DNA from 3 places in the Streptomyces sp. NPDC046870 genome. Region 2 is predicted to be linked to each of the others. Evidence: predicted binding sites of a transcription regulator. Region 2 holds the regulator's gene; each other region holds the start of a gene.
What was found. The regulator HrcA, encoded in region 2, represses chaperone genes, less so after heat shock. The targets are predictions, from matches to a motif close to TTNGCACTCNGNNNNNCNGAGTGCNAA.
Positions count from the first base shown of each region.

Region 1: a site for HrcA is predicted at 1,627-1,653, ahead of groES (co-chaperone GroES). Genes of this name have one in related genera too.
Region 3: a site for HrcA is predicted at 7,534-7,560, ahead of groL (chaperonin GroEL). Genes of this name have one in related genera too.

Region 1 covers NZ_JBEYXM010000002.1:686,373-696,828, forward strand. The annotation lists gene groL (chaperonin GroEL) at 1-1,051, opposite strand, end outside; gene groES (co-chaperone GroES) at 1,170-1,478, opposite strand; gene AB0946_RS07505 (polysaccharide deacetylase family protein) at 1,753-2,565, opposite strand; gene AB0946_RS07510 (polysaccharide deacetylase family protein) at 2,562-3,473, opposite strand; gene AB0946_RS07515 (class I SAM-dependent methyltransferase) at 3,564-4,730, shown strand; gene AB0946_RS07520 (hypothetical protein) at 4,885-5,061, opposite strand; gene AB0946_RS07525 (RNA polymerase sigma factor) at 5,133-6,389, opposite strand; gene AB0946_RS07530 (YciI family protein) at 6,433-6,789, opposite strand; gene AB0946_RS07535 (LCP family protein) at 6,927-7,982, opposite strand; gene AB0946_RS07540 (LacI family DNA-binding transcriptional regulator) at 8,125-9,156, opposite strand; gene AB0946_RS07545 (hypothetical protein) at 9,454-9,711, opposite strand; gene tsaD (tRNA (adenosine(37)-N6)-threonylcarbamoyltransferase complex transferase subunit TsaD) at 9,708-10,456, opposite strand, start outside.
Region 2 covers NZ_JBEYXM010000001.1:442,678-453,133, forward strand. The annotation lists gene AB0946_RS01995 (PDZ domain-containing protein) at 1-620, opposite strand, end outside; gene AB0946_RS02000 (hypothetical protein) at 668-1,183, opposite strand; gene AB0946_RS02005 (VOC family protein) at 1,316-1,708, opposite strand; gene AB0946_RS02010 (16S rRNA (uracil(1498)-N(3))-methyltransferase) at 1,723-2,475, opposite strand; gene AB0946_RS02015 (nitronate monooxygenase) at 2,472-3,548, opposite strand; gene dnaJ (molecular chaperone DnaJ) at 3,761-4,897, opposite strand; gene hrcA (heat-inducible transcriptional repressor HrcA) at 4,898-5,914, opposite strand; gene AB0946_RS02030 (MBL fold metallo-hydrolase) at 6,076-6,798, shown strand; gene AB0946_RS02035 (DUF3097 domain-containing protein) at 6,930-7,739, shown strand; partial or broken gene AB0946_RS02040 (Uma2 family endonuclease) at 7,717-7,953, opposite strand; gene hemW (radical SAM family heme chaperone HemW) at 8,060-9,292, opposite strand; gene AB0946_RS02050 (ATP-binding SpoIIE family protein phosphatase) at 9,320-10,456, opposite strand, start outside.
Region 3 covers NZ_JBEYXM010000004.1:359,378-369,833, reverse strand. The annotation lists gene AB0946_RS12765 (extracellular solute-binding protein) at 1-1,189, shown strand, start outside; gene AB0946_RS12760 (DUF3263 domain-containing protein) at 1,226-1,450, shown strand; gene otsB (trehalose-phosphatase) at 1,545-2,408, shown strand; gene AB0946_RS12750 (trehalose-6-phosphate synthase) at 2,375-3,814, opposite strand; gene AB0946_RS12745 (glucosyl-3-phosphoglycerate synthase) at 3,889-4,833, opposite strand; SAM riboswitch class I at 4,965-5,104, shown strand; gene thrC (threonine synthase) at 5,122-6,405, shown strand; gene AB0946_RS12735 (ubiquitin-like small modifier protein 1) at 6,497-6,772, shown strand; gene AB0946_RS12730 (cold-shock protein) at 7,221-7,424, shown strand; gene groL (chaperonin GroEL) at 7,724-9,346, shown strand; gene AB0946_RS12720 (NADH:flavin oxidoreductase) at 9,582-10,456, shown strand, end outside.

The DNA.
Region 1 (10,456 bases), on a different contig from region 2:
CCTTGATCTGGGCGACGCGGCCCTGCACGTCCTCGGACTTGCCGGCGCCGTCGACGATCGTGGTGTCGTCCTTGGTGACGGTGACGCGGCGGGCGGAGCCGAGCACGTCGGTGCCGACCTGGTCGAGCTTGAGGCCGACCTCCTCGGAGATGACGGTGGCGCCGGTGAGGACGGCCATGTCCTGGAGCATCGCCTTGCGGCGGTCGCCGAAGCCGGGGGCCTTCACCGCGACGGCGTTGAAGGTGCCGCGGATCTTGTTGACGACCAGGGTCGACAGGGCCTCGCCCTCGACGTCCTCGGCGATGATCAGCAGCGGCTTGGAGGAGCCGGCCTGGATGACCTTCTCCAGCAGCGGCAGCAGGTCGGCGATGGCGGAGATCTTGCCCTGGTTGATGAGGATGTACGGGTCCTCCAGGACGGCCTCCATGCGCTCCTGGTCCGTCACGAAGTACGGCGACAGGTAGCCCTTGTCGAAGGCCATGCCCTCGGTGAAGTCCAGCTCCAGGCCGAAGGTGTTGGACTCCTCGACGGTGATGACACCGTCCTTGCCGACCTTGTCCATGGCCTCGGCGATCAGCTCGCCGACCTGCTGGTCCTGGGCGGACAGCGCGGCGACGGCGGCGATGTCGGACTTCTCGTCGATCGGACGGGCCGAGGCGAGCAGGTCCTCCGAGACGGCCTTGACGGCGGCGTCGATGCCCTTCTTCAGGGCGGCCGGGGAGGCACCGGCGGCGACGTTCTTCAGGCCCTCGCGCACCAGCGCCTGGGCGAGGACGGTGGCGGTGGTGGTGCCGTCACCAGCGATGTCGTTGGTCTTGGTCGCCACCTCCTTCACCAGCTGCGCGCCGAGGTTCTCGTACGGGTCCTCGATCTCGACCTCGCGGGCGATCGTGACACCGTCGTTGGTGATGGTGGGGGCGCCGAACTTCTTGTCGATGACGACGTTGCGGCCCTTGGGGCCGATCGTCACCTTGACGGTGTCGGCAAGCTTGTTGACGCCGCGCTCAAGGGCGCGACGGGCGTCCTCGTCGAACTTCAGGATCTTCGCCATGGCAGCGGGAGCCCTCTCGGAAATCTGTGGGTGAAAACGCCGCGCCCCGGGCGCCCGGCTTCATATCGATCGCGGGGGGCCAGGGGCGCAGCTTCAAGCAGAGAGTCGCTTGAGGTGATTACTTCTCGATGATCGCGAGGACGTCGCGAGCCGAGAGGACGAGGTACTCGTCGCCGTTGTACTTCACCTCGGTGCCGCCGTACTTGCTGTAGAGGACGACGTCGCCGACCTTGACGTCGAGCGGCAGACGCTCGCCGTTCTCGAACCGGCCCGGGCCCACGGCGAGGACGGCGCCCTCCTGGGGCTTCTCCTTCGCGGTGTCCGGGATGACCAGGCCAGAGGCCGTGGTCTGCTCGGCGTCCAGCGGCTGGACCACGATGCGGTCCTCGAGCGGCTTGATGGCAACCTTGGAGCTGGCGGTCGTCACGATCCGACCTCCCCCTTCGGAGATCTCACGGGGTTAACTGTCTGAGGTGGCGACCAGGTCGATCCGTCGTCGCGGGTGCCGGACCTGCCCGTCGCGTTTGTCTGGCACTCTCCAGGGGGGAGTGCCAGAGCCGAGACTATGACCGCGATTAGCACTCGGTCAAGCGGAGTGCCAATTGCCCGCGGCGCGTCGGCCGGATTCGCCACGCGAGGGCCGTCGTCCCGGGGGTCACCGCCGCCCCCGGACCCGCCGCCGGCGCCGCACCGGCCGGACCTCACACGTAGTCCTCCAGGCAGCCCGCCGTCAGCCCTCTCCCCTGGGCCTCCGTCAGCACCCGTACCGTCCGTTCCCACAGCGCCGGCCCCCTCGACTCGTCGGGGCCCACCAGGACGATGTCGCCGGGGCGCAGGTGGTGGGCGCCGTGGGTGTAGGTGAGGCCGGCCGGGGTCAGGGCGGCGCGCCACAGGACGAGCGTGGAGACGCCGCAGTCGGCCGCCGCGCGCAGGGTGGTGCGGTCGTAGGAGCCGTAGGGCGGGCGGAAGAGCCGGGGGCGGACGCCGAGGGCGGCACGGAGGCGGTCCTGCTGGCCGCAGATCTCGGCGCGCTGGCCGGCGTACGGCAGTCCGGCCGGGGCCCGGTGGTCGACGGTGTGGTTCCCGATGCCGGCGCCGAGGGCGCGCAGGCGGGCGAAGTGGGGGTAGCCGGGGGCGGCGACGCTGTCGGTGAGGAACAGGGTCACCGGGAGTCTCAGTTCGCGGACCATGTCGACGAAGCGGGGGTCCCGCTCGGCGCCGTCGTCGTAGGTGAGGAAGACGACCGGGTCGCGGGTGGGGACGCGGTCGACCACGGGGAGCGGGGCACCGGCCCGGGAGCGCTCGGCGAGCGGGCGGGCCGGGTGCACCGGGGAGCGGGCGAGGGGCCGGGGCAGGCCCCAGGCGCGGTAACGGTGGTCGGGGTCGGCGGCGTGCGGGCGTACCCCTTCGGCGGCCTTCTTGCCGAGCCGTTCGATGGGGTCGACGGACTGGGCGCAGCCCGTCAGGAGCAGGGCCGCGGCGAGGACCGCGGCCGGGCCCCGAGCCCGCCTCACAGGTAGTCCTCCAGGCGGGCCACCGCGTAGCCCTCGCGCGTGACCTTGTCCAGGAAGCGGCGCATGTCGTCCACCATCGTGCCGTCCCAGTCGTCCCGGCCGCGGAAGTGGGTGAGGACGATGTCGCCGCGGCGCAGCCGCTTGTCGTCCTCGCGGTACTCCCAGTGGTCGACGAAGACCTCCTCGTTCCAGATCGGCGCGTACCTGATGCCGCATTCCTTGGCGGCGACCAGGGTGTCCTGGTTGTAGTTGCCGTAGGGGGGACGGAAGACGGTGGGGGCCTTGCCGAACTGCTTCTTCATGACGGCCTGCATGCCGCAGATCTCGTCCTTCTGCTCCTCGTAGGACAGGCCCGGCAGGTAGGGGTGGTGCAGGGTGTGGTTGTTGAGGGTGTTGCCGTAGGACCGCATCTTCCGGAAGTAGGCGTAGTCGTCCTTGACCAGGTAGTCGCTGAGGAACGCGGTGTAGGGGACCTTGAGCTCGCGCATCATGGCGAGGAAGCGCGGGTCCTTCTCGGCGCCGTCGTCGATCGTCAGGAACACGACCTTGTCCCGGGTGGGGACGGTGGTGAAGACGGGGGGCAGGTTCCAGTCCTCCTGGTGGTCCACCTCGAACCCGTCACGGGCGGTGATCCTCGGCTTGGCCGCGGGGGGCGGCGGGGGCGTGAGCGGGACCTGGTCCAGCCCCCAGCGCCGGGCGGCGGCGACCAGCCGGGCGTGTTCGGCGGCCCGGCGCGCCGCCGGGTCCTGGGGCTGGGCGGGGCCGCCGTGGCCGGACGCGGTGCGCACGGACTCGGGTCCGGCGCAGCCGGAGAGCAGGGTGGCGGCGGCCAGCGTGGCGGCTCCGCCGCCGAGGGCCAGCCGCCGGAAACGAGTCCGACTTTTGTCATTTTGTACTACTGCTCGCATGGTGCCGGATCCTCCCAGGCCCCGGCCCTCGACCCCGGGCGACACCGCCGCCGGAGGCGCACCATCCACCGACTGGCCCACAATGACCCGGTGAACGACCTCGCTCTGCTCCTCACCCCCGAAGGCCGCGCCCTCCTCGACGAGGTGCGCGACACCGAGCCCGCCCGGGAGCTGGCCGTGGCCACCCGGCTGCGCCGCGACCACCCGGCCGAGCTGGTGTCCGCGGCGCTCGGCCAGGCCCGGCTGCGGCAGCGGGCCGTGGTGAAGTTCGGGCCCGAGGACGCCGGGCGCATGTTCTTCACGCCCAACGGGGTCGAACAGTCGACGCGGGCCTCCGTGGCGGCGTACCGGGCCGGGCGGCTGAAGGAGCTGGGCGTGGCCTGCGTCGCCGACCTGTGCTGCGGGATCGGCGGGGACGCCATCGCGCTGGCGCGGGCCGGGATCCGGGTGCTGGCCGTGGACCGGGACCCGCTGACGGCCGCCGTGGCGCGGGCGAACGCCGAGGCGCTGGGGCTGGCCGGGCTGATCGAGGTGCGCGAGGCCGACGTGACGGAGGTGGACACCGCCGGGTACGACGCGGTGTTCGTGGACCCGGCCCGCCGGGGCGGGCGCGGCCGGCTCTTCGATCCGGAGGCGTACTCGCCGCCGCTGTCCTGGGCGATCGAGGCGGCCCTCCGGGCGCCCCGCGCCGCACTGAAGATCGCCCCGGGGATCCCGCACGAGGTGGTCCCGGCCGAGGCCGAGGCCGAGTGGGTCTCCGACGGCGGCGACGTGAAGGAGGCGGTGCTGTGGTTCGGGACCGGGGCGCCGGGCGCGGTGCGGGCCACGCTGCTGCCGGGTCCGCGCACGCTGCTCGGCCGCGGGCTGCCCGATCCCGCGGTCCGTCCGGTGGGGCGGTACCTGTACGAGCCGGACGGCGCCGTGATCCGCGCGCACCTGGTCGCGGAGGTGGCCGAGGAGGTCGGCGGGGGGCTCCTGGACCCGACCATCGCGTACGTCACCGCCGACCGGGCCCGGCCCACGCCGTACGCCACCGGTTACGAGATCACCGACCGGCTCCCGTTCAACGTCAAGAAGCTCAAGGCCCTGCTGCGGGAGCGCGAGGTCGGCACGCTGACCGTGAAGAAGCGCGGCTCGGCGGTCGAACCGGAGGAGCTGCGCCGGAAGGTGCGACCGCAGGGGCCGAACGCGGCCACCGTCTTCCTCACGCGGGTCGCCGGGGCGCCGACGATGCTGATCGGCCACCCGCTCGGCTGACGCCCAGCCGCCGCCGCTCCCGCTCGTCGCGGGTCAGGGCCACCGCCGGCCAGAGGACGAGCCGCGCCGGAAGCCGAGACCACCGGCCACCGCCTGTCTCACGCGCGTCACCCGGGCGCCGACGACGCTGGTCGGCCGCCCGCCCGCCTGACGCTCAGCCGCACGCGTGCGCCCTGTCCCGCAACAGCCGCCGCTCCCGCTCGTTGTGGGTCAGGGCCGCCGCCCGCAGGAACTCCTCACGCGCCTCGGCGACACGGCCCAGACGGGCCAGCAGATCACCACGGACACTGGGCAGCGCAGGAGGACGAGCCGCGCCGGAAGCCGAGACCACCGGCCACCGCCTGTCTCACGCGCGTCACCCGGGCGCCGACGACGCTGGTCGGCCGCCCGCCCGCCTGACGCTCAGCCGCACGCGTGCGCCCTGTCCCGCAGCAACCGCCGCTCCCGCTCGTTGTGGGTCAGGGCCGCCGCCCGCAGGAACTCCTCACGCGCCTCGGCGACACGGCCCAGACGGGCCAGCAGATCACCGCGGACACTGGGCAGCAGGTGGTAGCCGCGCAGCGAGGGCGCGGCGGACACGGCGTCCACCAGCTCCAGGGCCGCCGCCGGGCCGTCGGCCATCGACACGGCGACCGCGCGGTTCAGCTCGACCACCGGGGACGGCGCGCGGACGGCCAGCAGGCCGTACAGGGTGGCGATGGCCTGCCAGTCCGTCTCCTCGTAGGTGTAGGTGCGCGCGTGGCACGCGGCGATGGCCGCCTGAAGGGTGTACGGGCCCGGGGGGCCGCTCGCGGTGGCCCCGGCGCGGTCGAGGGCGCGGACGCCACGCGCGATGAGCATGCGGTTCCAGCGGCGGCGGTCCTGGTCCTCCAGCAGCACCGGTGTGCCGTCGGGGCCGGTGCGGGCGGCGGCGCGCGACGCCTGGAACTCCAGCAGCGCGGTCAGGCCGTGCACCTCGGGCTCCTCGGGCATCAGCGCGGACAGCACCCGGGCCAGCCGCAGCGCGTCCTCGCACAGGCCGGGGCGCAGCCAGTCGTCGCCGGCGGTGGCCGCGTACCCCTCGTTGAAGATCAGGTAGATGACGTCCAGCACGGAGCCGAGGCGGGCCTCGCGGTCGGGACCGTACGGCACCTCGAAGGCGACGTTCCGCTTCGCCAGGGTGCGCTTGGCGCGGACGATCCGCTGGGCGACCGTCGGCTCCGGCACCAGGTAGGCACGGGCGATCTCGGCCGTGGTCAGGCCGCCGAGCAGGCGCAGGGTGAGCGCGGTGCGGGCCTCCGGCGACAGTGCCGGGTGGCAGGCGGTGAAGACCAGCCGGAGCAGGTCGTCGTCGATGTCGTCCGGGTCGGCCGGTGCGTCGTACGACGGCGCGGCCGTGGCCAGGTCGCGGCCGAGCTCGGCGAGCTTGCGGGCGTAGGTCTCGCGGCGCCGGACCAGGTCGACGGCCCGGTGCCGGGCGGTGGCCATGAGCCAGGCGCCGGGGTTGTCCGGCACCCCGTCCCGTGGCCACCGCTCCAGGGCGGCGACCAGTGCGTCCTGAGCCAGTTCCTCGGCGATGCCGACGTCCCGGACGATCCGGGCGACGCCGGCGATCACCCGGGGCGACTCCAGGCGGAAGACGGTCTCGATGGCGTGCGCCGTGGCGGGCTGTGTCTCCACAGCCCACCATGCAACACCCTGGACGGCGGCGGGCCAAACGGCCTCAGCCCTCGGCGATCTCCCGCAGCTCGCAGGCCAGCCGCCACTCCGGGCCGTGGATCTTCAGGAAGCGCTGCGTCCACTCCACGGCCTCGGCCCGGTCCTTGCACTGCATGAGCGCGTAGCCGCCGACGACCTCCTTGGACTCGGTGAACGGGCCGTCGGTCACGGACGCCTTCTCGCCGTTCCAGTCGATCCGGGCCGCCTCGGCGGAGGGGGTGAGCCCGGCGGTGTCGAGCAGCACACCGGCCTTGGTCATCTCCTCGATCAGCTCACCCATCCGCTGCATCAGCTCCGCGCTGGGGCCCCCGGCGGGGGCGGCGGACTCGTCGACGCGCACGAGCGACAGGTAGCGGGGCATGGTGACTCCTCGGGTACCGGCGGCGGGTCCGTTCCCGCCGCTCACCCTTGCGTCGAACGGCGGACACCCGGATCGACACGCTCGCGGAAAAATCTCAGGGATCTTCTCGACCGCCCCGACGGCCGGGCGGCACCGGCTCAGCGCAGGGAGGCCCAGAGGTCCTTCGCCGCCGGCTCCCGGGCGACGACCCGGTTGGGGTCGGAGGGCGCCGTCACGACCGGCATGGTGAGCGTCCGCACCCGGTCGGCGGTCAGTCCCTTCAGGCTCCGGCCGAGGCTCACCAGTTCGTTCAGGGAGTTCAGGCCGGTGTCGGTGGTGATGCTGGCGGTGACGGCGTCGGCGACCCGGTACAGCCGGGCGGGGTCGGAGAGCAGGCCGGCGCCGGAGATCCGCTCCAGCAGGGCCTTGACCAGCGTCTGCTGGAGTCCTATCCGGCCCAGGTCGCTGCCGTCGCCTATGCCGTGCCGGGTGCGGGCGAGGGCGAGGGCCTGCTTGCCGTCGAGGTGGTGGGTGCCGGCCTTCAGGTGCAGGTGGCTCTTGTCGTCGTCGATGTCCTGGCCGGTGGTGACGTCGACCCCGCCGAGCGCGTCGACCAGCTGGGCGAAGCCGGAGAAGTCGATCTCCAGGTAGTGGTCCATGCGGACGCCGGTGAGGGTCTCGACGGTCTTCACCGCGCACACCGGACCGCCCACCGCGTAGGCGCTGTTGAACATGGCGCCGTACGCCGGTGCCGTGCTGCCGCCGGAGGTGAGCGGGCAGGACGGGCGGGTGACGAGGGTGTCGCGCGGGACGCTGACGACGGTGGCCTTCGTCCGGCCCGCGTCGATGTGCACGACCATCGCGGTGTCGGACCGGGCTCCGCCGCTGTCGCCGCCGCCCAGCTCCTGGTTGGCCTTGCCGCTGCGCGAGTCCGAGCCGAGCACCAGGATGTTGAGGGAGCCGGTGGGCAGCGGGGAGGCGTCTGCCGGGCCGGTCGCGGACGGGGTGACCACGGCCCTGGCCGGACGGTCGTCGCCGAGTGCGCCGTCGATGTCGACGCTTGTGATGTTGCGGTCGAGGTGCCAGTAGGCCCAGCCGGCCGCCGCCAGGCCCAGGACCAGGGTGCCCGCCACGGCGAGGCCGACGATCTTCACCGCTCCCGACCGCCGGCCCACCCGTCTGCCCGCGTCGCCGTGCTCCTCGTGTCGCGTCACGACAGGAACATAAGTCCGAATTATTAGGGGACTGTTAGCGGAAGCCGTCAGAGTCGGCTTTCTTGTGAAATTCTCATCCACGCGACACCGGACGCCCCCTGGCACGGCCCGGCGGAAGACCCAAGGCCCTCCGCGCGGACCGCTACGCGGCCGGAGGCGCGTCCGTGCTCGACCGCACCACCAGGCTCGTCGCCAGCTCCACCCGGGTCGCCGCCCGCTCCTCCCGCTCGCTCCCCAGCTCCAGCACCAGCCGGGCCGCGGCCTCGGCCATCTCGGTGAGCGGCTGCCGGACGGTCGTCAGCGGCGGGCCCACCCAGCGGGCCACCGGCAGGTCGTCGAAACCGACCACGCTGAGGTCCTCCGGGACGCGCAGACCCAGCTCGCGGGCGGCCTCGTACAGGCCGAGCGCCTGGAGGTCGTTGCCCGCGAAGACGGCGGTGGGCCGGTCCGGGCGGCGCAGCAGCTCCAGGCCCAGGCGGTAGCCCGCGTCGTGGTGGAAGTCGCCGGCCACGACGAGGGAGGGGTCGACGGGCAGTCCGGCCGTCTCCAGGGCGGCCCGGTAGCCGTCGACCCGGGCCCGGCTGCACATCATCCGGGACGGGCCGCTGATCGCGCCGATCCGGGTGTGGCCGAGTTCCACCAGGTGGCGGGTGGCGGCGAGACCGCCCTGCCAGTTGGTGGCGCCGATCGAGGGGACGTCGGGCCCCGGGTCCCCGGCCGGGTCCATCACCACGAACGGGATGGAGCGGCTGGTCAGCAGCGCCCGCTGGGACTCGTCGAGTTCGGAGAGCACCAGCACCACGCCGTGCGGGCGGCGGGCGGCGACCTGGTCGGCCCAGGTGCGGCCGGGGGTGAGCCGGCCGGCCGACTCGGACAGGACCACGCTCAGCCCGGCGTCCCGGGCGACGTTCTCCACGCCCCGGATGACCTCCATCGCCCAGGCGCTCTCCAGCTCGTGGAAGACCACGTCGATCAGCGGAGAGCGGGAGGCCTCGGCACGGCGGCGCCGGTAGCCGTAGGCGCGCAGCAGCTCCTCGACGCGGGTGCGGGTGGCAGGAGAGACATCGGCCCGGCCGTTGAGGACCTTCGAAACAGTCGGAGCGGAGACCCCCGCCTCACGGGCGATCTCGGCGAGGGTCGCCGTCTGCGTTCCTGCGGGCTTCGAGGGCTTCATGCCCGCGATCGTATCCCCGACGGACCGCTTGACGAAGCCCTCGGTACACCGAGGACCACCGGAACATTCGAATGATCGGGCGAAACATTCGAGCGCATGCCCCGCACAACGCGAACACCCCGCCGCCGGGAACCCGGGGGCGGGGTGTCGAGTGGAGCGCCGGGCAGGCCTTGCACCTGCATCTCCCCGCAGGAAGCGGGGCGTCTTTCCTTGGACCACCAACGCACTGCGTCCGTACCGGTGTTCCGGCCGTTCGCTGTGTGATGATCATAGCGCAGTCGGAGCGGTTTCCCCAACTCAGTCCTCGGCCACTGCCTCGAACCGCCACCGGTGCACCGACCGGGTCACCAACTCCGGGTCCGGCTCCGGCAGTTCGGGCAGCGGGGCGTCGTACGGCGCGTCCCACCACGTGACGACCAGCACCCGGTCCTGCGGCGCGCGGAAGGTCTCGCGGCGCAACGGCTCGCCGGCGAGGGGCTGTTCGCGCACCCAGGCCAGCAGGTCCGCGCCCCGGCCCGCGACGGCCCGGGCCTCCCACATCAGGGCCACGGTCACGAGTAGAGGTTCTCCTTGCTGATCTCGTGCACGTGGTCGTGGCCGGGCACGTGCGGGTCGGTCACCGGCAGGGAGGAGTCGGCCGACAGGTCCCAGCTGGACGCGGCCCGGTTCCGGGCGACCATCTCGGCGCCGAGCGCCGCCACCATCGCGCCGTTGTCCGTGCACAGCTTGGGGCGCGGTACGCGCAGCCGGATGCCGGCCGCCTCGCAGCGCTCCTGGGCGAGCGCGCGCAGCCGGGAGTTGGCCGCCACACCGCCGCCGATCATCAGGTGGTCCACGCCCTCGTCCTTGCAGGCGCGGACGGCCTTGCGGGTCAGCACGTCGACCACGGCCTCCTGGAAGGAGGCGGCCACGTCGCGGACCGGGACCTCCTCGCCGGCCGCGCGCCTGGCCTCGATCCAGCGGGCCACGGCGGTCTTCAGGCCCGAGAAGGAGAAGTCGTACGCCGGGTCGCGGGGGCCGGTCAGGCCGCGCGGGAAGGCGATGGCCTGCGGGTCGCCCTCCTTGGCGTACCGGTCGATGACCGGGCCGCCGGGGAAGCCCAGGTCGAGCACGCGCGCGATCTTGTCGAAGGCCTCGCCGGCCGCGTCGTCGATGGTCGAGCCCATCGGCCGGACGTCCGAGGTGATGTCCGTCGAGAGCAGCAGCGAGGAGTGTCCGCCGGACACCAGCAGGGCCATCGTCGGCTCGGGCAGCGGGCCGTGCTCCAGCTGGTCCACGCAGATGTGGGAGGCGAGGTGGT
Region 2 (10,456 bases):
GGGCACTCGATGTTCCCGTCGAGGTCCTCGTGCAGCCGGACGAACTCGCCGGCATCCTCCCCGCCTCCGGCGGCACGGTCGATCCACAACTTGCCCGCCGTGCCGCCCCGGTAGCGCTTCCAGTGCGCGGCCTCACGGCCCATCGGCGCGGACAGCAGCACGGTGGCCGGACCGAGGGCCACGTCGCCGACCGGGCCGTACGGCAGGGCCTCGGCGGGTCCGCCGTCCAGCGGGACGGCGTGCGCCCAGGTCTGCCGGAGGCTGTGCCGGCCCTGCGCGCCGAGCGCGAGCACCCGCCCGTCCGGGGTCCAGCCGCGCACCTCGGTACGGCTGTTGCCCCAGTACGTCAGCCGCTCGGCGGGACCGCCGTCGACCGGGGCGACATGCACCTCGGGGGCGCCGTCCCGGGTGGAGGTCCAGGCCAGGTGCCGGCCGTCCGGCGATATCCGGGGCCGGGTCACCGGCACGTTGTCGGCGCTGACCCGCCAGGCCCGGCCGCCGTCGACCGGCGCGAGCCAGACGTCGTCCTCGGCGACGAAGGTCACCAAGTCCCCGTGGACATGGGGGAATCGGAGATAGGCGGTCTCTGCCGTGGTTCCCGTCGAAGCAGCCTGAGTCACCCCGTCACTCTACGCAGCGACCGGGTGCCTCCGCTCCCGGTTTCGGATCACTTGCCCGGCACGGGCCAGACGGTGCGGGTGACGGTGACGGTCACGGTCGGCCGTCCCCCGGTGGGCGGCCGGTACGTCGGCCCGGCCGGGGCGGAGCAGTTGCCGAGCCCGTCGACGCGGAACACCCGTCTGCCGCCGACCTCGGCGGTCAGGTCGCCGCGCACGCAGGCACCGTCGACGGCCTTGGTCACCAGCCCTGTGACGACGATCTTCCGCCTGTCGTCCGTCTCGCCCTGGCAGTCGACGGAGACGACGGTGGTCTCGCTCGGCGCGGGCGAGCCCCGGCGCGCGCCGTCGTCATCGCGGTAACCGCCGGTGCACGTGAGCCAGGCGACGTTCACGTGCCGGTGTTCCAGCGCGGCGGTCGCGGTCTGGTCGGTGGTGAAGGCGACGCTCGCGGACCCGAGCCCCCCACCGGGCTGACAGGCCACGACAGCCAGGCCGCCCACCACGACGAGTCCCGCCACGGCCACCGCTCGCGCCCGACCCCGTGTCCGCCTCGAAGCCCCCATACACGGCAGCGTGCCACCGGCCCCCGCCGCGCGGAAGCCCGGATACGGCCACTCACCCGTTCGGGGGCCCGGCCGTCCACGCCGGCCGTGCGCGCAGTCATCACAGGCTCGGACGGCTCGTGGCGGCGGACGTCAGCCGCGCAGCAGCAGCCACTCCTGGAGTTCGACGAGGTTGCCCTCCGGGTCCTTGACGTGGGCCACGCGCATGCGGTCGGTCATGGGGGCCGGTCCGTGCAGCAGGGTCGCCCCCCGGGCGGTGATCTGCGCGCAGTAGGCGTCGAGGTCGTCGACGCGCAGGACGACCAGGGAGCGGTGACCGGTGGCGGTGTCGCCCAGCTCGGCCGGCAGCCCGGCCGTCATCGCGCGGTCCTGGAGCGCGATCCCGGCCGAGCCGGCGTGCGGGCTGAACTTCTCGTACGGCCCCTCCACCGCGCCGGACTGCGGCTTGAGGCCGAGGACGTCGGCGTAGAAGCGGTAGCAGGCGGTGAAGTCGGTCACCAGGAGCCGGACCTGGACGAGTTCCACGGTGTCTCCCGGGGTCAGGACCAGCGGCCGGTGCGGCCCAGCAGCAGGGCCACGGCGGCGGTGCCGGCGGTGGAGGTGCGCAGGACGCTGGGGCCGAGGACACAGGCCCTCGCGCCCGCCTCCTCGAAAAGCGCCAGCTCGTCGCGGGACACACCGCCTTCGGGACCCACGACCAGCACGATCTCGCCCTCGGTGGGGAGTTCGGCGGTGGCCAGGGGCTCGCTGACGTGGTCGAAGTCGGAGTGGAGCACGGCGGCGAAGTCCGCCTCGGCGAGCAGCGCGGCGACCTGCCTGGTGGCCGCCAGGTCCGCGACCTCCGGGAAGCGCAGCCGGCGGGACTGCTTGCCGGCCTCCCGCGCGGTGGCACGCCACTTGGCGAGCGCCTTCAGCCCCCGGTCACCCTTCCACTGGGTGATGCACCGTGCGGCCTGCCAGGGCACGATCGCGTCGACGCCGGTCTCCGTCATCGTCTCCACGGCCAGCTCGCCCCGGTCGCCCTTGGGCAGGGCCTGGACGACGGTGATACGGGGGCGGGGTTCGGGCTCCACCGGGAACTCGAACGGCTCGACCACCAGGTGGTCCTTCCCCGACACGCCGACGACGACCCCGGCCGCGCCCCGGCCCCTGCCGTCGGTGAGCACCACGTTCTCGCCCGGCTGCAACCGTCGTACGGAGACCGCGTGCCGTCCCTCGGGGCCCTGGACGTCGACGACCGAGCCGGGGCCCACGCCCTCCAGGGAGTCGACGACGAACACGGGCGCGGTCATCGGGGACCACCCCCGGCCGACAACGCTGTCCGGGCCTCGGCCAGTTCGGCCGCCAGCACCTCCACCAGCCGGCCCGCGGGCAGTTCCCGGGCCATCCGGTGACCCTGCCCGGCCCACATCGCCATGCCCTGCGCGTCCTCGGCCTTGGCGGCGGCCTTGCGCAGCGGCGCGGTCAGGTGGTTGACCTCGGGGTAGGCGGCGGGGGCGTATCTGCCGTGCTCGCGCAGGAAGCGGTTGACCAGCGCGCGGGCCGGGCGGCCGGTGAAGGCGCGGGTCAGCTCCGTGCGCGGGAACAGCGGGTCGGTCAGCGCCCGCTTGTGCAGGGGGTGCGCGCCGGACTCGTGGGCGGCGACGAACGCGGTGCCCAGCTGGGCCGCGCTCGCGCCCGCCGCGAGGACGGCGGCTATCTGGCTGCCGCGCATGACGCCGCCGGCGGCGACGACCGGGATGCGCACGGCCTCGCGGACCTGCGCGAGCAGCGACAGCAGGCCGACGCCGGCGCCGTCGTTCTCGGGGAGGTCACGGTGGGTGCCCTGGTGTCCGCCGGCCTCCACGCCCTGCGCGATCACCGCGTCGGCCCCGGCCCGCTCGACCGCGCGGGCCTCCTCGGCGGTGGTGGCGGTGACCAGGGTGAAGGTGCCGACGCGGTGGAGCTTGTCGAACACCTCGCGGGGCGGCACCCCGAAGTGGAAGGAGACCACCGGCACCGGGTCGTCGAGCAGGACGGCGAGCTTGGCGTCGTAGCCGTCGTCCCGGCCGCTGTCCGGGTCGCCGAGCTCTGTCTCGTACCAGGCGGCCTCGCCGGCCAGCTGGTGCGCGTAGAGGTCGACGGCCCCGGACTCCGCGTGCTCGGGCTGCGGCATGAAGAGGTTCACGCCGAAGGGGCGGCCGGTGAGCCCGCGCAGCTGCTTGATCTCCTGGTACATGCCGTCGGCGGTCTTGTACCCGGCGGCGAGGAACCCGAGGCCGCCGGCCTCGGAGACGGCGGCGGCGAGCTGCGGGACGGAGACACCGCCCGCCATGGGGGCCTGCACGATCGGGTGGGGGAAGAGATCGGTCAGCGCGGAGGACATGACCGCATGTTGTCACGTCCTTCGGACAAGTCCGAACCCGGGCATCCACCGGCACATGCCCACGGCATACGGGGTGCCGGAGCACCCCGTCCGTCACCGCTCAGCGCCCGTTGAAGGCGTCCTTCAGCCGCGAGAACAGCCCCTGCCGACCCGGCTGACCGTGCCTGCCCGGGGGACGACCCCCGGACCCCCGGCCACTCCCGCGGCCCACGTCAGCGCCCGTTGAAGGCGTCCTTCAGCCGCGAGAACAGCCCCTGCTGACCCGGCTGGAACTGGCCCTGGGGCCGTTCCTCGCCGCGCAGCTTGGCCAGCTCGCGCAGCAGCCGCTCCTGCTCCGGGTCCAGCTTGGTCGGCGTCGTCACCTCGACGTGCACGATCAGGTCGCCCCGGCCGCCGCCGCGCAGATGCGTGACACCCCGGCCGTGCAGCGGGATCGACTGGCCGGACTGGGTGCCGGGCCGGATGTCGACCTCCTCCAGGCCGTCCAGCGTCTCCAGCGGCACCTTCGTGCCGAGGGCCGCCGCCGTCATCGGGATCGTGACCGTGCAGTGCAGGTCGTCGCCGCGCCGCTGGAACGTCGGGTGCGGCAGCTCGTGGATCTCGACGTACAGGTCGCCGGCCGGGCCGCCGCCGGGGCCGACCTCGCCCTCACCGGCGAGCTGGATGCGCGTGCCGTTGTCGACGCCGGCCGGGATCTTCACGGTCAGCGTCCGCCGCGAGCGCACCCGGCCGTCGCCGGCGCACTCCGGGCACGGCGTCGGGACGACCGTGCCGAAGCCCTGGCACTGCGGGCACGGCCGCGAGGTCATGACCTGGCCCAGGAAGGACCGGGTGACCTGGGAGACCTCACCCCGGCCGCGGCACATGTCACACGTCTGGGCGGACGTGCCGGGCGCCGCGCCCTCGCCGTTGCAGGTGTTGCAGACGACGGCCGTGTCGACCTGGATGTCCTTGGTGGTCCCGAAGGCCGCCTCGTCCAGCTCGACCTCGATCCGGATCATCGCGTCCTGGCCGCGCCGGGTGCGCGAGCGCGGCCCGCGCTGCGACGCCGTGCCGAAGAACGCGTCCATGATGTCGGAGAAGTTGCCGAAGCCGCCGGCCCCGAAGCCGCCCGCGCCCGCGCCGCCCGACTGGGAGAGCGGGTCGCCGCCGAGGTCGTAGACCTGCTTCTTCTGCGGGTCCGACAGCACCTCGTAAGCGGCGTTGATCTCCTTGAACCGCTCCTGGGTCTTCGGGTCCGGGTTGACGTCCGGGTGCAGCTCGCGCGCGAGCCGACGGAACGCCTTCTTGATCTCATCCTGCGACGCGTCGCGGCGCACGCCGAGAACGGCGTAGTAGTCCGTGGCCACTTACGACTCCGCCAGGATCTGTCCGACGTACCGTGCCACTGCGCGTACCGCTCCCATCGTTCCCGGGTAGTCCATGCGGGTCGGTCCGACCACGCCGAGCTTGGCAACCGCCTCGCCGCCCGAACCGTAGCCGACCGACACGACGGAGGTGGAGTTGAGTCCCTCATGGGCGTTCTCGTGCCCGATACGCACGGTCACGCCCGGATCCTTCGCCTCGCCGAGGAGCTTGAGGAGCACGACCTGCTCCTCCAGGGCCTCCAGGACGGGCCGGATCGTGAGGGGGAAGTCATGACCGAAGCGGGTCAGATTGGCGGTGCCGCCGATCATCAACCGCTCCTCGTTCTCCTCCACGAGTGTCTCCAGAAGAGTGGAGAGCACCGTGGAGACCGTACCGCGGTCCTCCGGCTCGAAGGCGTCCGGGAGGTCCTCGACCAGCTTCGGCACGTCCGTGAACCGGCGGCCGGCGACCCGGCTGTTGAGCCGCGCCCGCAGGTCGGCCAGCGAGGCCTCGCCGAACGGCGCCGGGCAGTCGACCATCCGCTGCTCGACCCGGCCGGTGTCCGTGATCAGCACGAGCATCACGCGCGCGGGAGCCAGCGAGAGCAGCTCCACGTGCCGGACGGTGGACCGGGTCAGGGACGGGTACTGCACGACGGCGACCTGCCGGGTGAGCTGCGCGAGCAGCCGCACGGTCCGCGCCACGACGTCGTCGAGGTCGACGGCGCCCTCCAGGAAGTTCTGGATCGCCCGCCGCTCGGGCGCGGTCATCGGCTTGACGCCCGCGAGCTTGTCCACGAACAGCCGGTAGCCCTTGTCGGTGGGGATCCGCCCCGCGCTGGTGTGCGGCTGGGCGATGTACCCCTCGTCCTCCAGGGCCGCCATGTCGTTGCGGACGGTCGCCGGGGACACGCCGAGGTTGTGCCGCTCGGTGAGCGCCTTGGAACCGACCGGCTCCTCGGTGCCCACGTAGTCCTGGACGATGGCGCGCAGTACCTGAAGCCTGCGTTCACTCAGCATTCGCGCGCACCTCCAGCACGTCGTCCCCTCGTCCGCCCGGGTCGTCCGCCTGGCACTCCACCCATGCGAGTGCCAGCGTTCCCCGGCCAGTGTACGGCTGCCGGGTACACCCTGGGCAAGGTCGGGCCGCCGTACCGGCTCGTACCGCTAGCGTCGCGGGTATGACCGTGACTTGGGAAGAGCTGGGGTGGGAGCGGCTGGCCGCGGGGGTGGGCCGGTGCCGGCTGCCGGGCTGGGACTGCACGGCGGGGCTGGTCCTGGGGGAGGGTACGACCCTGCTCGTGGACGCCGGTTCGAGCCTCGCGGAGGGGGTCCGGCTGCGCGGGCAGGCCGAGGCGCTGGCGGGCGGCCGTGTGACCCATCTCGCGCTCACCCATCCCCACTTCGACCACGTCTTCGGCGCCGCCGCCCTCGCCGGGGCGGAGGTGTACGGAGCGGTGGGGCTGGACGCGGTGTTCGCGTACGAGCGCGCGGACCTGCGGCTGGACGCGATCCGCAACGGGCTGCCGGTGGCCGACGCCGACGAGGCGGTGGACGCGCTGGTGCCGCCCCGCCACGCGGTCTCCGGCGAGTGGACGCTGGACCTCGGCGGCGGTCGCCAGGCGCTGCTGGCCAACCTGGGCCCCGGCCACACGGCGCACGACCTGGCCGTGCTGGTCCCGGGCGATCCGGAGGTGGTGTTCTGCGGCGACCTGGTGGAGGAGTCCGGCGAACCGCAGGCGGGCCCCGACGCGGTCCCGTCCCGCTGGCCGGACGCGCTGGACCGGCTGCTGGCGCTCGGCGGCGAGGACGCGCTGTACGTGCCCGGTCACGGAGCGGTGGTGGACGCGGGGTTCGTCCGCCGTCAACGCGACGCCCTGGCAACGCGGTTCGGCGTGATCTGAGCGGCTCTTCCCGGCCGGCCCCGGCGTGTCGTACGCCTCACCGCACGGCTTCTCCTATCGTCATCCGAATGCGCCCACCCGTCTCCCGCCACCGCCCTTCCCACGAGGGCCCTTCGGGCCCGCGCCCTCGTGTGTACTCTTCCGACCTGACCCCACCCTGGAAGAAGCAGAAGCCCGCCCCCGAGGTCCCGGCGGAGCCGGGTCTGGTGGTGGAGGAGCCCGGCACCGGGTTCTGCGGCGCGGTGATCCGCTGCGAGGCGGGCACGGTGACCCTGGAGGACCGCTTCGGCAAGCACCGGGTGTTCCCGCTGGAGCCGCGCGGCTTCCTGCTGGAGGGCCGCGTGGTGACGCTCGTCCGCCCCGCCTCCTCGGCGCCGGTGCGTCCCGCCCGTACGGCGTCCGGCTCGGTCGCCGTCCCCCAGGCACGCGCGCGCGTGGCCCGCGCCGGGCGCATCTACGTGGAGGGCCGGCACGACGCCGAGCTGGTCGAGAAGGTGTGGGGGGACGACCTGCGGATCGAGGGCGTGGTCGTGGAGTACCTGGAGGGCGTGGACGACCTCCCGGCGATCGTGGAGTCCTTCGCCCCGGGCCCCGACGCCCGCCTGGGCGTCCTGGTGGACCACCTGCTGCCGGGCACGAAGGAGTGGCGGATCGCCCAGTCGGTGACCAGCGAACACGCGCTGGTCGTCGGCCACCCGTTCATCGACATCTGGCAGGCGGTGAAGCCGGCGTCGCTGGGCATCCCGGCATGGCCGGCGGTGCCGAAGGGGCAGGACTGGAAGACGGGCGTGTGCCGGGCGCTGGGCTGGCCGGCGGAGAACACCGGGGCGGTGTGGCAGGCGATCCTGAAGCGGGTGGGCTCCTACAAGGACCTGGAGCCGGAGCTGCTGGGGCGCGTGGAGGAGCTGATCGACTTCGTCACGGGTAGCGGTGGGGCCTGACGTCGGGGAACGTTCCGAACTCGGTCGTGTCCAGTTCGACCCCGAGAACCTCCAGGGACACCGGATCGCCGAACTTGACGATCTCCTGGCTGAGGTAGTCGGCGTCCTCCCCCTGGCCCGCCGGCTTCGTCAGCAGAACGCAGTGGGCCATGATCGGATCGACGACGAGGTAGGCAGGGATCTTCCCCGCCGCGTAGATCGAGCGCTTGACCACGCCAGCGGCCGTGGCCTCCACATCCGCCGCGTCCCATCGGCGGCAGCCTACGAACCAGGTTAGGGACCGAACCGGCGTTCCGGGGGGATTCACCCCGCCGGGGTGATCAGTCCACCAGGTCCCGCACCACCGCGTCCGCCAGCAGCCGCCCGCGCAGGGTCAGCGCGGCCCGCCCCTCCTCGTACGGACCCTCCTGGAGAAGCCCGTCCGCCAGCGCGCGCCGGGAGGCCGCAAGGCCCTCCTCCTTCAGCAGGGACAGCGGGACCCCTTCCCGCAGCCGCAGCTCCAGCAGGACGCGCTCCACGCGCCGGTCCTCGTCGGACAGCAGCTCCCGGCCCGCGCCCGGCGACCTCCCCGACGCCAGCGCCGCCGCGTACGCGCCCGGGTGCTTGACGTTCCACCAGCGGACCCCGCCCACGTGCGAGTGGGCACCGGGCCCCGCGCCCCACCAGTCGGCGCCGCGCCAGTACAGCTCGTTGTGCAGGCAGCGGCCCGCCTCGGAGGTGGCCCAGTTGGAGACCTCGTACCAGTCGAAGCCCGCCGCGCTCAGCATCTCCTCGGCGATCAGGTACCGGTCGGCGTGGACGTCGTCGTCGGTCATCGGGATCTCGCCCCGGCGGATGCGGCGGGCGAGCTGGGTGCCCTCCTCCACGATGAGCGCGTAGGCGCTGATGTGGTCGGGTCCGGCGCCCAGGGCAGCCTTGAGGGACGCCCGCCAGTCGTCGTCGCTCTCCCCCGGCGTGCCGTAGATCAGGTCGAGGTTGACGTGCTCGAAGCCCGCCGCCCGCGCCTCCGCGACGCAGCGCTCGGGGCGTCCGGGGGTGTGGGTGCGGTCCAGGATCCTCAGCACGTGCTGCTTGGCGCTCTGCATGCCGAAGGAGATCCGGTTGAAGCCGCCCTCGCGGAGGGTGGCGAGGTACGCGGGGTCGACGGACTCCGGGTTCGCCTCCGTGGTGATCTCCGCGTCCGGTGCCAGCCCGAACTCGTCCCGGATCGCCCCCAGCATCCGTACGAGGTCGTCGGCGGCCAGCAGTGTCGGCGTGCCGCCGCCGACGAACACCGTGCGGACCTCGCGCGGGTCGTCGCCCAGCACCTTCCGGGCCAGCCGGACCTCCTCGGTCAGCGTGTCCGCGTAGTTGTCGCGGGAGGCCAGCACCCCGCCCGTGCCGCGCAGCTCGGTCGCGGTGTAGGTGTTGAAGTCGCAGTAGCCGCAGCGGGTCGCGCAGTACGGGACGTGCAGGTAGAAACCGAGCGGGCGGGTGGCGGCCCCGGCGAGCGCGTGCGCGGGCAGCGCGCCGTCGGTGGGGACGGGCTCGCCGTCGGGGAGTGCGGAAGGCATGCCTTCCATTGTCCAGCACCGTGGGCCTTACTCCGCCTGGAGCACCAGCAGGGCCAGGTCGTCCTCGGGCAGGCCGCCGCCAAAGTCGTGGACCAGGCGGCGGATCCTTTCAGCGATCAGCTCGGCGCCGAGCCCGGCGCAGCCGGACAGGGCGCGGGCGAGGCCGTCGCCGTCGTCGAACTGGCGGGTGCCGGAGCGCCGCTCGGTCACGCCGTCGGTGACGCAGAGCAGGCTGTCGCCGGGGCGCAGGTCGAGGGTCTCGCTGGTGTAGGTCTCGTCCTCGACCACGCCGAGCAGGGTCTGCGGGCGGGCGGCGGTGCGCACGGTGCCGTCGGGGCTGAGGACGAGCGGCAGCGGGTGGCCGGCGGAGGCGAGGGTGCAGCGGACCCCGCCGTCGTACGGCGTCAGCTCGCCGTAGAGGAGGGAGAGGAAGCGGGTCTGCGGGCCCTCCCCGGTGGCCAGCGGCCGGCCGCCGACGGCGACCAGGGCGCGGGCGGCGGCGTCGGCGGCCTCGGTGGCGTCGTCCAGGAGGAGCTGGTTGAGGCGGTCCAGGACGTCGGCGACCCGGTAGCCCTCGCGGGCCAGCAGGCGCAGCCAGGGGCGGGCGAGACCGATCACCACGGCGGCCTCCGGGCCCTTGCCCTGGACGTCGCCGACGGCGAAGCACCAGCGGCCGTCGCCCGCCGGGAACAGGTCGTAGAAGTCGCCGCTGGGGCCGCCCTTGTCGCAGGGCTCGTAGACGAGCGCGCTGCGCACGCCGGGGATCTCGGCGACGGCGCCGGGCAGCAGGCCGCGCTGGAGGACGGCGCTGATGGTGGCCTGGCGGGCGTACTGGCGGGCCGCGCCGATGGCCAGGGCCACCCTGCGGCCGAGGTCCTCCACCAGCCCGGTGATCTCGTCCGGGAAGCCCGTCAGCCCGCACCGGCCGATGACCAGCGTGCCGAGCGGCCGGCCGCCCGCGACGAGCCGGTACGACAGCGCCGTCCCGTCGGCGCCCTGCGGGCCGAGCGCGTGGCCGGGCCAGGGGTAGGGCTCGGGGCCGGAGCGCAGCCCGCCCGGCGGGCACGGCGGCTCCTTCTCCAGGGCGCACCGCAGCTCCTCGATCCGGGCCTCGCTGGCGTGCCAGACCCGGGCGGGTCCGCCGCCGGCGCCGCCCCGGACGGT
Region 3 (10,456 bases), on a different contig from region 2:
GACCCTCAGACTCGTCGCGGCCGACTACGGCGACTCGGCCGCCAACAGCTCCAGGAAGTACTGGGACGCCCTGGTCAAGGAGTACGAGAAGCAGCACCCGGACGTGAAGGTCGAGGTCAGCGTCTACTCCTGGAACGACGTCGACCGCAAGGTCAAGGAGATGGTCGACGCCGGCCACGCCCCGGACATGGCCCAGATCGGCGCCTACGCCGACTACGCCGCCGCCGGCAAGCTCTACCCGGTCTCCGACCTGCTCTCCATACGCACCCAGGCGGACTTCCTCTCCCCGCTCTCCGACGCCGGCCAGTGGAAGCACACGCAGTACGGCATCCCGTTCGCCGCCTCCACACGCGTGCTCTTCTACAACAAGACCCTGTTCGACAAGGCCCACCTCACGGCGCCCACCACCTGGGACGAGCTGGCGGCCGACGCCACGGCGCTCAAGGCGGAGGGCGTGCAGTACCCGTACGCGCTGCCCCTCGGCCCCGAGGAGGCCCAGGCCGAGACCATGCAGTGGCTGCTCAGCGGCGGCAACGGCGGCAGCGGCTACACCGACGACGTCGGCACCTACACCATCGACTCCGCCACGAACGTCGAGACCTTCACCTGGCTCAAGGACGAGCTGGTCGGCAAGGGCCTGACCGGCCCGGTCGCCCCCGGCAAGCTGAACCGTGCCGCCGCGTTCGCCGCGTTCGCCGACGGCCGGGTCGGCATGGTCAACGGCCACCCCACGCTCATCCAGCAGGCGGCCAAGAAGGGCGTGAAGTTCGGCACGGTGCCGATGCCGGGCCGTACCGGCAGGGCCAGGGCCTCCATGGGCGTCGCCGACTGGATGATGGGCTTCAAGCAGAACGGGCACGCCGAGCAGATCGGCGACTTCCTCGACTTCGCCTACAACGAGAAGAACGTCCTCGAGTTCTCCCGCGAGTACGGGCTGCTGCCGGTCACCAGCTCCGCGTCCGACACCATGGCGGCGTCGGACGCCCCCGCCGACAAGGCCCTGCGCCCCTTCCTGGAGCAGCTGCCGACCTCGGAGCTGTACCCCGTCGGCAAGACGTCCTGGGCGGCGGTCAGCGCGGCCGTGAAGCAGAACATCGGCCAGGCGGTCGCCCCCGGCGGCAGCCCCTCCGGTGTCCTGACCCGCCTGCAGTCGACGGCCCTGGCGGCCGACAGCAGCAGTGTGAACTGAGGCCCGCTGTCGGTGCCCGCCGCTACCGTGGCAGGCATGGAACTGGGCACCCGCGAGAAGGCGGTCCTCGCGCTGGAGCGCCGGACCTTCCCCGGCCCCGGCGCGAAGGAGCGCGCGATTCGGGAGGAGCTGGATCTCTCCCCCGTCCGCTACTACCAGCTCCTCAACGCCCTCCTGGACGACGAGCGGGCCCTCGCCCACGACCCGGTGACGGTCAACCGCCTGCGCCGGATCCGCGAGACGAGACGCGCGGAACGCTGACGCCCCGGACGCCCCTGCGGCATCCGGGGCGGGCCCCCGGGGCGGGCGGCGCCCGCCCAGGCGTGAGCCGCCCCGAGCTGGATAGTGTCGCGGTATGGACGCTATGGACGCTCTGCCGACCCCGCGCACCCGAGCCGGTCAGGACGGCCTCGCCGCCCTGCTCGCGCAGCCCCGCACCGCCCTGGTCGGCCTGGACTTCGACGGCACGCTGGCCCCGATCGTCGCCGACCCCGAGCAGGCCCGCGCCCACCCCGGAGCCGTACCGGCCCTCGCCGCCCTCGCCCCCGAGATCGCCTCCGTCGCCGTGATCACCGGCCGCCCGCCCGAGGTCGCGGTCCGCTACGGCGGCTTCGCCGGCGTCCCCGGCCTGGAGCACCTCACCGTCCTCGGCCACTACGGCGCCGAGCGCTGGGACGCGGCCACCGGCGAGCTCACCGCCCCGCCCCCGCACCCCGGCGTGGCCGCCGCCCGCGCCGAACTGCCGGGCCTGCTGGAGCGCGCCGGAGCGCAAGAGGGCACGTGGATCGAGGAGAAGGGCCGGGCGCTGGCGGTGCACACCCGCCGCGCCCCCGACCCGCGGGCCGCGTTCGAGGCCCTGCGCGCCCCCCTCGCCGATCTCGCCACCCGGCACGGCCTGATCGTCGAGCCCGGCCGCATGGTCCTGGAACTGCGCCCACCGGGCATGGACAAGGGCGTGGCCCTCCTCGACCACGCCCGCGCCGTCCAGGCCGGCTGTGTCGTCTACGCCGGCGACGACCTGGGCGACCTCCCCGCCTTCGCCGCGATCGAGAAGCTCCGCACCAACGGCGTCCCCGGCCTGCTGGTGTGCAGCGGCAGCACGGAGGTCACGGAACTGGCGGACCGGGCCGACCTGGTGGTCGACGGCCCGGAGGGGGTCGTGGGCCTGCTGCGGGCGCTGGCCGCTCAGCTCGGCCGGGGCTCCAGCGCCGCCAGCTGATCGAGGAACCACCGGGCCGGCGGCAGCGCGGTCGCGGCGGCGGCCAGTCGCTTCGAGCGCTCCGCCCGCGCGTCCGCCGGCAGGCTGAGTGCCTCGTGCAGGGCCCGTGCCGTGCCCGCGATGTCGTACGGGTTCACCACGAAGGCGTCCTCGCCCAGCTCCTCGTACGCCCCCGCCTCCCGCGACAGCACCAGCGCGCAGCCCTCGTCGGAGACGACGGGGACCTCCTTGGCGACCAGGTTCATGCCGTCCCGGATGGGGTTCACCAGCGCCACGTCGGCCAGCCGGTAGGCGGCCAGGGAGCGGGCGAAGTCGTCCTTCACGTGCAGCACGACCGGGGTCCAGCCCGCCGTGCCGTACCGCTCGTTGATCTCGTCCGCGACCCGCCGCACCTCGGCGGTGTACTCGCGGTACACGGCGAGGTCCTGCCGGGACGGGTAGGCGAAGGCCACGTGGACGACCTTCTCCCGCCACTCGGGGTGGTCCTCGAGCAGCTGCTCGTAGGCCAGCAGCCCGCGCACGATGTTCTTGGACAGCTCGGTCCGGTCCACCCGGACGATCGTCTTGCGGCCCGCTCCGATCTCCGCCCGCAGCGCCGCCATCCGCTCGTCCACGTCCGGTTCGTGCGCCCGCTTGCGCAGGAAGTCCGCGTCCGCGCCCAGCCCGTGCACCCCGATCCGGGTGCCGGCGGGGATGCCCGGCCCGAGCACCGCGTGGCAGCAGTCCGTGAACGCGTCCGCCCACCGCCGGGTGAGGAACGCCGCCCGGTCCGCGCCCAGGATGCCGCTGAGCAGCTCGGCCGCGATGTCGTCGGGAAGGAGCCGGAAGTAGTCCGGCGGCGCCCACGGGGTGTGCGAGAAGTGGCCGATGCGCAGGTCGGGCCGGAGCTGGCGGAGCATCCGCGGGGCCAGGGCCAGGTGGTAGTCCTGGATCAGCACGGCCGCGCCCTCGGCGGCCTCCTCGGCCAGCGCCTCGGCGAACGCCCGGTTGTAGGCCTCGTACGACGCCCACTGCCGCCGGAAACCGGCGTCGAAGACCGGCTCCAGCGGAGTCTGGTACAGCATGTGGTGGACGAACCAGAGCACCGAGTTGGCGATGCCGTTGTACGCCTCGGCGTGCACGGTCGCGTCGATGTCGAGCATCCGCACGCGCTGCCCGCCGGTCTCCTCGGCCGGCAGCAGCCCGCCGGCCGCGCGCCGGACGGCCGCCCGGTCGCCGTCGCCCAGCGCGGCGCACACCCACACCGAACCCGCGTCGGAGCCGATGGCGGACAGTCCCGAGACCAGCCCGCCGCCGCCCCGCCGGGCGTGCAGCGAGCCGTCCTCGCCCACCTGATAGGAGACCGGGCCGCGGTTCGACGCGACCAGCACCTGAGCCTTCTGAGCAGCATCGAGCGTGGAAGCCATACGCCTCAACCTAGCCCGGCCCCCAACCGCTCAAACGTACGGCCCGCCCGGCGGGCCGACCGTATACGGCCCGTTCACGCCACCTTGCGCTCGGCGTACTCCGCGATCTCCACCATGGGCGGCCGCTCCTCGGTGTCCACCGAGTAGGTGCGCGGCTCGAACCCCTCCTCCCCCCGCTCGAACTGGGTCAGCGCGGGCCGGATCAGGTGGCCGCGGGCCAGCCGGAGCTGGGCGGTGCGGTAGATCGCGGCGGCCATCCGGCCGAGCGCCTGCCCGTCCTGGTGCCGGTGCTTGCGCACGCCCACGTCGACCTGGGCCAGCGCGTCCAGGCCCACCAGGTGCAGCGCGTCCACCAGCATGCCCAGCTCCACGCCGTAGCCGACGGGGAAGGGCAGCTGTTCCAGCAGGGTGCGGCGGGCCGCGTACTCGCCGCCCAGCGGCTGCACGAACCCGGCCAGCTGCGGCCAGTGCATGTTCAGCAGCGGGCGGGCCATGAGTTCGGTGACCCGGCCGCCCTGCCCGGCACTGCCGCCGAGCGGGCGGTCGTACATCGCCTTGACCAGGTCGACGTCCGGGTCGGTGAGCAGCGGGCCGACGATCCCGGAGACGAAGTCGGAGGAGAACTCCCTGAGGTCCGCGTCGATGAAGCACACGAGGTCCCCGCCGGTCGCCAGCAGCGACCGCCACAGCACCTCGCCCTTGCCGGGGACGGCCGGGAGGCGCGGCAGGATGGTGTCGCGGTGGACGACCCGGGCGCCGGCGCGCGCGGCGACCTGGGAGGTGCGGTCGGTGGAGCCCGAGTCGACGACCACGAGCTCGTCGACGAGCGGCACCTGCTCCATGAGGTCGTGCCGGATGACCGCGACGATGTCGCCGACGGTCTCCTCCTCGTTGAGCGCGGGCAGCACGACGCTGACGGTCTGGCCCGTGCGCTGCTTGGCCGCGAGGATCTGGTGCAGCGGTCGGTCGGCCACGGACCAGGACCGGGTGGTCAGCCAGCGCTCGACTTCTTCCAGCACAGTCTGTGGCTCCTCACTGGTGTCTCGCGGTTCGGACGACTAGCTCAACTGTCCCGGCCGTCGGTTACAGTCTTGAACAACGCCGATGACCATCGCATGTCGGGGGTCGGGTGCGTTCCACAACCGCATACCGCTCATCCAGAGGGGCAGAGGGACACGGCCCGGTGAAGCCCCGGCAACCCCCCTGACCGGACTCGTTCGCGCGAGGCTCACGGCCAGGGAAGGTGCCAATTCCGTCTCACGGCGAGGTGCGTCGTGAGGAAGATGAGGAGAAAGGGCCTCGCCTCCATGGCTGTGCAGACAGTTGCCACCACCAGCGAATCCACCGTCGACCTCGGCCCCGCCACGGCCCTGAGCTGTCGCGAGTGCGGCCACCGGGTGCCGCTCGGCCCGGTCTTCGCCTGCGAGGAGTGCTTCGGCCCGCTGGAGATCGCCTACGACTTCTCCGCCTACGACACCGAGGAACTGCGCCGCCGTATCGAGGCGGGCCCCGCGAACATCTGGCGCTACGCGCCCCTGCTGCCGGTCCCGGCGGACGTCGCCGGCAAGCCGAACATCAACCCGGGCTGGACCAAGCTCGTCAAGGCCGACAACCTGGCCCGCGAGCTGGGCGTGACCGGTGGTCTGTACGTGAAGGACGACTCCGGCAACCCGACCCACTCCTTCAAGGACCGGGTCGTGGCCCAGGCCCTGGAGGCCGCCCGCGCCTTCGGCTTCACCACCCTGTCCTGCTCCTCGACCGGCAACCTGGCCGGCGCCGTCGGCGCCGCCGCCGCCCGTGCCGGCTTCCGCTCCTGCGTGTTCATCCCGCACGACCTGGAGCAGGGCAAGATCGTCATGGCCGCGATCTACGGCGGTGAACTCGTCGGCATCGAGGGCAACTACGACGACGTGAACCGCTTCTGCTCCGAGCTGATCGGCGACCCGGCCGGCGAGGGCTGGGGCTTCGTCAACGTCAACCTCCGGCCGTACTACGCGGAGGGCTCCAAGACCCTGGCGTACGAGATCTGCGAGCAGCTCGGCTGGCGGCTGCCCGACCAGATCGTGGTCCCGATCGCCTCCGGCTCCCAGCTCACGAAGATCGACAAGGGGCTCCAGGAGCTGATCAAGCTGGGACTGGTCGAGGACAGGCCGTACAAGATCTTCGGAGCCCAGGCCGAGGGCTGCTCCCCGGTCTCCACCGCCTTCAAGGCCGGTCACGACGTCGTACGGCCCCAGAAGCCGAACACCATCGCCAAGTCGCTGGCCATCGGCAACCCGGCCGACGGGCCGTACGTCCTGGACATCGCGCGCCGCACCGGCGGTGCCGTGGAGGACGTGACGGACGAGCAGGTCGTGGACGCGATCAAGCTGCTGGCGCGGACCGAGGGCATCTTCGCGGAGACCGCCGGCGGCGTGACGGTCGGCGTCACCCGCAAGCTGCTGGAGGCGGGCGTGCTGGACCCGGCGAAGACCACGGTCGTCCTGAACACCGGTGACGGCCTGAAGACCCTGGACGCGGTCGCCGGGACCGGCCTCACCGCGACCATCCGCCCGACCCTGGACTCCTTCCGAGAGGCCGGCCTCGCATGACAGGCGCCCGGCCGGCAGGCCGGACGCGACCCCCCGCGTCCCCGGGGCGCCGCCCCGCCGTACCCGTGAACCCGACCGGAGGTCCGACCGCATGAGCGTGACCGTTCGCATCCCCACCATCCTGCGCACCTACACCGGCGGGCAGGCCGAGGTCGCCGCCGAGGGCGCGACGCTCGGCGAGGTCATCGCCGACCTGGAGAAGAACCACACGGGCATCGCCGCGCGCGTCCTGGACGACCAGGGCAAGCTGCGCCGGTTCGTCAATGTGTACGTCAACGACGACGACGTCCGCTTCGAGCAGGGCCTGGACACGGCGACCCCCGAGGGGGCCGGCGTCTCGATCATCCCGGCGGTCGCCGGCGGCTGAGCCGCGGATCCGCCCGCTCATTACCTTCGGTAACCGCGGTTACCGGCTGTTCGTCCGATTGCCCCCTCCGTGAGAGAAGCGGAGGGGGCAATTCTGTGTGATTGAGCGCGGTAGAGTTGGGGAACGCGGTCGCGGCCCCGGGTCGCGGGCCCTGGATTCCATGCCGCCCGCCCGACAAGAAGTAGCCAAAGTGTGCGGGTTGTCTGCGGCTTTTGTGGCCTTTATGGGGCCCGACTTGCCCTGAATTCAGATGAATTCTCACTACATTCCGGACCGCTCGCGTCCAGAATTCTCGTCCGATTGACCTGTTGCAGACGGCAGTTGGACAGATACATTCAGCCGCGGTCGACGCGTTCCGGCGCACGCCCCCGACCAGTTGGGGGGTGAGGTCTGACCCGGGTCCGCGAAGTGTGGATCTGTGCAAGGGCCAGTAATAGGGGAGTTAGGCATGGCTCAGGGCACCGTCAAGTGGTTCAACGCGGAGAAGGGGTACGGCTTCATCGCGGTCGACGGTGGTGCGGACGTCTTCGTCCACTACAGCGCGATTCAGATGGACGGCTACCGCACCCTGGAAGAGGGCCAGCGGGTCGAGTTCGAGATCTCGCAGGGCCAGAAGGGTCCGCAGGCCGACATGGTTCGCGTCACCGCCTGAACGTTTCTTGTCCGAAGGGCCCGCACCTCGCAGAGGGTGCGGGCCCTTCGCCGTGCCCCGGTTCCGCTGTTCGCGTGCGGCTGACGGGGGCCTCCCACCCGCCCAGGCGCTTGCACTCGACCATGCCGAGTGCTAATCATTGGCGTTAGCACTCTGAAGGTGAGAGTGACAGTGAAGGACCGGGTCGGTGAGGCCCGCGGGCCGGGTGGGGCAAGGAACCACGAGGCGCGCGAGCCGTCCGTCGCGGGCGCGGGCGCGGTCCGAAGGAATCACCCCCAGTCCTGGAGGGACCACTTCACATGGCCAAGATCATCGCGTTCGACGAGGAGGCGCGGCGCGGCCTCGAGCGCGGCATGAACCAGCTCGCGGACGCCGTGAAGGTGACGCTCGGCCCCAAGGGCCGCAACGTCGTCCTCGAGAAGAAGTGGGGCGCCCCCACGATCACCAACGATGGTGTCTCCATCGCCAAGGAGATCGAGCTCGAGGACCCGTACGAGAAGATCGGCGCCGAGCTGGTCAAGGAAGTCGCCAAGAAGACGGACGACGTCGCCGGTGACGGTACGACCACCGCGACCGTGCTCGCCCAGGCCCTGGTCAAGGAAGGCCTGCGCAACGTCGCCGCCGGTGCCAACCCGATGGCTCTGAAGCGCGGTATCGAGAAGGCCGTCGAGGCCGTCTCCGCCGCCCTGCTGGAGCAGGCGAAGGACGTCGAGACCAAGGAGCAGATCGCCTCCACCGCGTCCATCTCCGCCGCCGACACCCAGATCGGCGAGCTGATCGCCGAGGCCATGGACAAGGTCGGCAAGGAAGGCGTCATCACCGTCGAGGAGTCCAACACCTTCGGCCTGGAGCTCGAGCTCACCGAGGGCATGCGCTTCGACAAGGGTTACATCTCCGCCTACTTCGCGACCGACATGGAGCGCATGGAGGCGGTGCTGGAGGACCCGTACATCCTCATCGCCAACTCCAAGATCTCCTCGGTCAAGGACCTGCTCCCGCTGCTGGAGAAGGTCATGCAGTCGGGCAAGCCGCTGCTGATCATCGCCGAGGACGTCGAGGGCGAGGCCCTGTCGACCCTGGTCGTCAACAAGATCCGCGGCACCTTCAAGTCCGTCGCCGTCAAGGCCCCGGGCTTCGGTGACCGCCGCAAGGCCATGCTCGGCGACATCGCCATCCTCACGGGCGGCGAGGTCATCTCCGAGGAGGTCGGCCTCAAGCTGGAGAACGCGACCCTGGACCTCCTGGGCCGCGCCCGCAAGGTCGTCATCACCAAGGACGAGACCACCATCGTCGACGGTGCCGGCTCCTCCGAGCAGGTCAACGGCCGTGTGAACCAGATCCGCGCCGAGATCGAGAACAGCGACTCGGACTACGACCGCGAGAAGCTGCAGGAGCGCCTGGCGAAGCTCGCCGGCGGTGTCGCGGTCATCAAGGCCGGTGCCGCCACCGAGGTGGAGCTCAAGGAGCGCAAGCACCGCATCGAGGACGCCGTCCGCAACGCGAAGGCGGCCGTCGAGGAGGGCATCGTCGCCGGTGGTGGCGTGGCCCTGCTCCAGGCCTCCCAGGTCTTCGAGAAGCTGGAGCTGGAGGGTGACGAGGCGACCGGCGCCAACGCCGTGCGCATCGCCCTGGAGGCCCCGCTGAAGCAGATCGCCGTCAACGCCGGCCTCGAGGGCGGCGTCGTGGTGGAGAAGGTGCGCAACCTGACCCCGGGTCACGGCCTGAACGCCGCGACCGGCGAGTACGTCGACCTGGTCGCCGAGGGCATCATCGACCCGGCGAAGGTGACCCGTTCCGCGCTGCAGAACGCCGCCTCCATCGCCGCGCTGTTCCTCACCACCGAGGCCGTCATCGCCGACAAGCCGGAGAAGGCCGCGGCCCCGGCCGGCGGCGGCATGCCGGGCGGTGACATGGACTTCTGATCGACCTGACGGTTGATCGCTCGTCCTGCGGACCGAGGGCGGCACCCCCAGCTACCGGCTGGGGGTGCCGCCCTCGGCGTTTCCCGGGGTCGGCGGAGAGTGGCCGGTATCACGTGAGCCAAGCGGGGACCGGTCCGGAACAAGGGCCGGCGGGCAGTGTTTACTTAAGACGCTGCAACAATGCGTGCGCACATACCAATCGGTTCACCCCGTCGACTCACGAGGAGCCCCCCACGTGACCGTGACCACGCCCCCCGCCTCCCGCGCGGCCCGCGTCCTGTCCCGCCCGATCAGGCTGAACGGCCTCACCGTCCCGAACCGCATCGTGATGGCGCCCATGACCCGCATGTTCTCGCCGGGCGGCGTCCCGGGCGAGGACGTCCGCTCGTACTACGCCCGCCGGGCCGCCGCCGGCGTCGGCCTCATCGTCACCGAGGGCACGTACGTCGGCCACGAGTCGGCGGGCAACAGCGCGCGCGTCCCGCGCTTCCACGGCGAGGAGCAGCTGGCGGGCTGGGCGAAGGTCGCCGAGGACGTGCACGCGGCGGGCGGCACCATCGTGCCCCAGCTGTGGCACATCGGCATGGTCCGCGAGCAGGGTCAGAAGCCCTTCCCGGACGCCCCCGCGATGGGCCCCTCCGGACTGGTCGCCGCGGGCGCCGAGCCCACCGGCAAGGCCATGACGCAGTCGGACGTGGACGACGTCGTCGCCGCGTTCGCCGAGGCCGCTGCCGCCGCCGAGCGCATCGGCTTCGACGGCGTGGAGCTCCACGGCGCCCACGGCTACCTCCTCGACCAGTTCCTGTGGGCGGGCACCAACCGCCGCACCGACGCGTACGGCGGCGACCCGGTGGCCCGCACCCGGTTCTCCGCCGAGATCGTCGCCGCCGTGCGGGCGGCGGTGTCGCCGGACTTCCCGGTCCTCTTCCGCTACTCGCAGTGGAAGCAGCAGGACTACACCGCCCGGCTCGCCGAGACCCCCGAGGAACTGGAGGCCATCCTCACCCCGCTCGCGGCGGCCGGCGTCGACGCCTTCCACGCCTCCACCCGCCGCTACTGGCTGCCCGAGTTCGACGGCTCCGACCTGAACCTGGCCGGCTGGACGAAGAA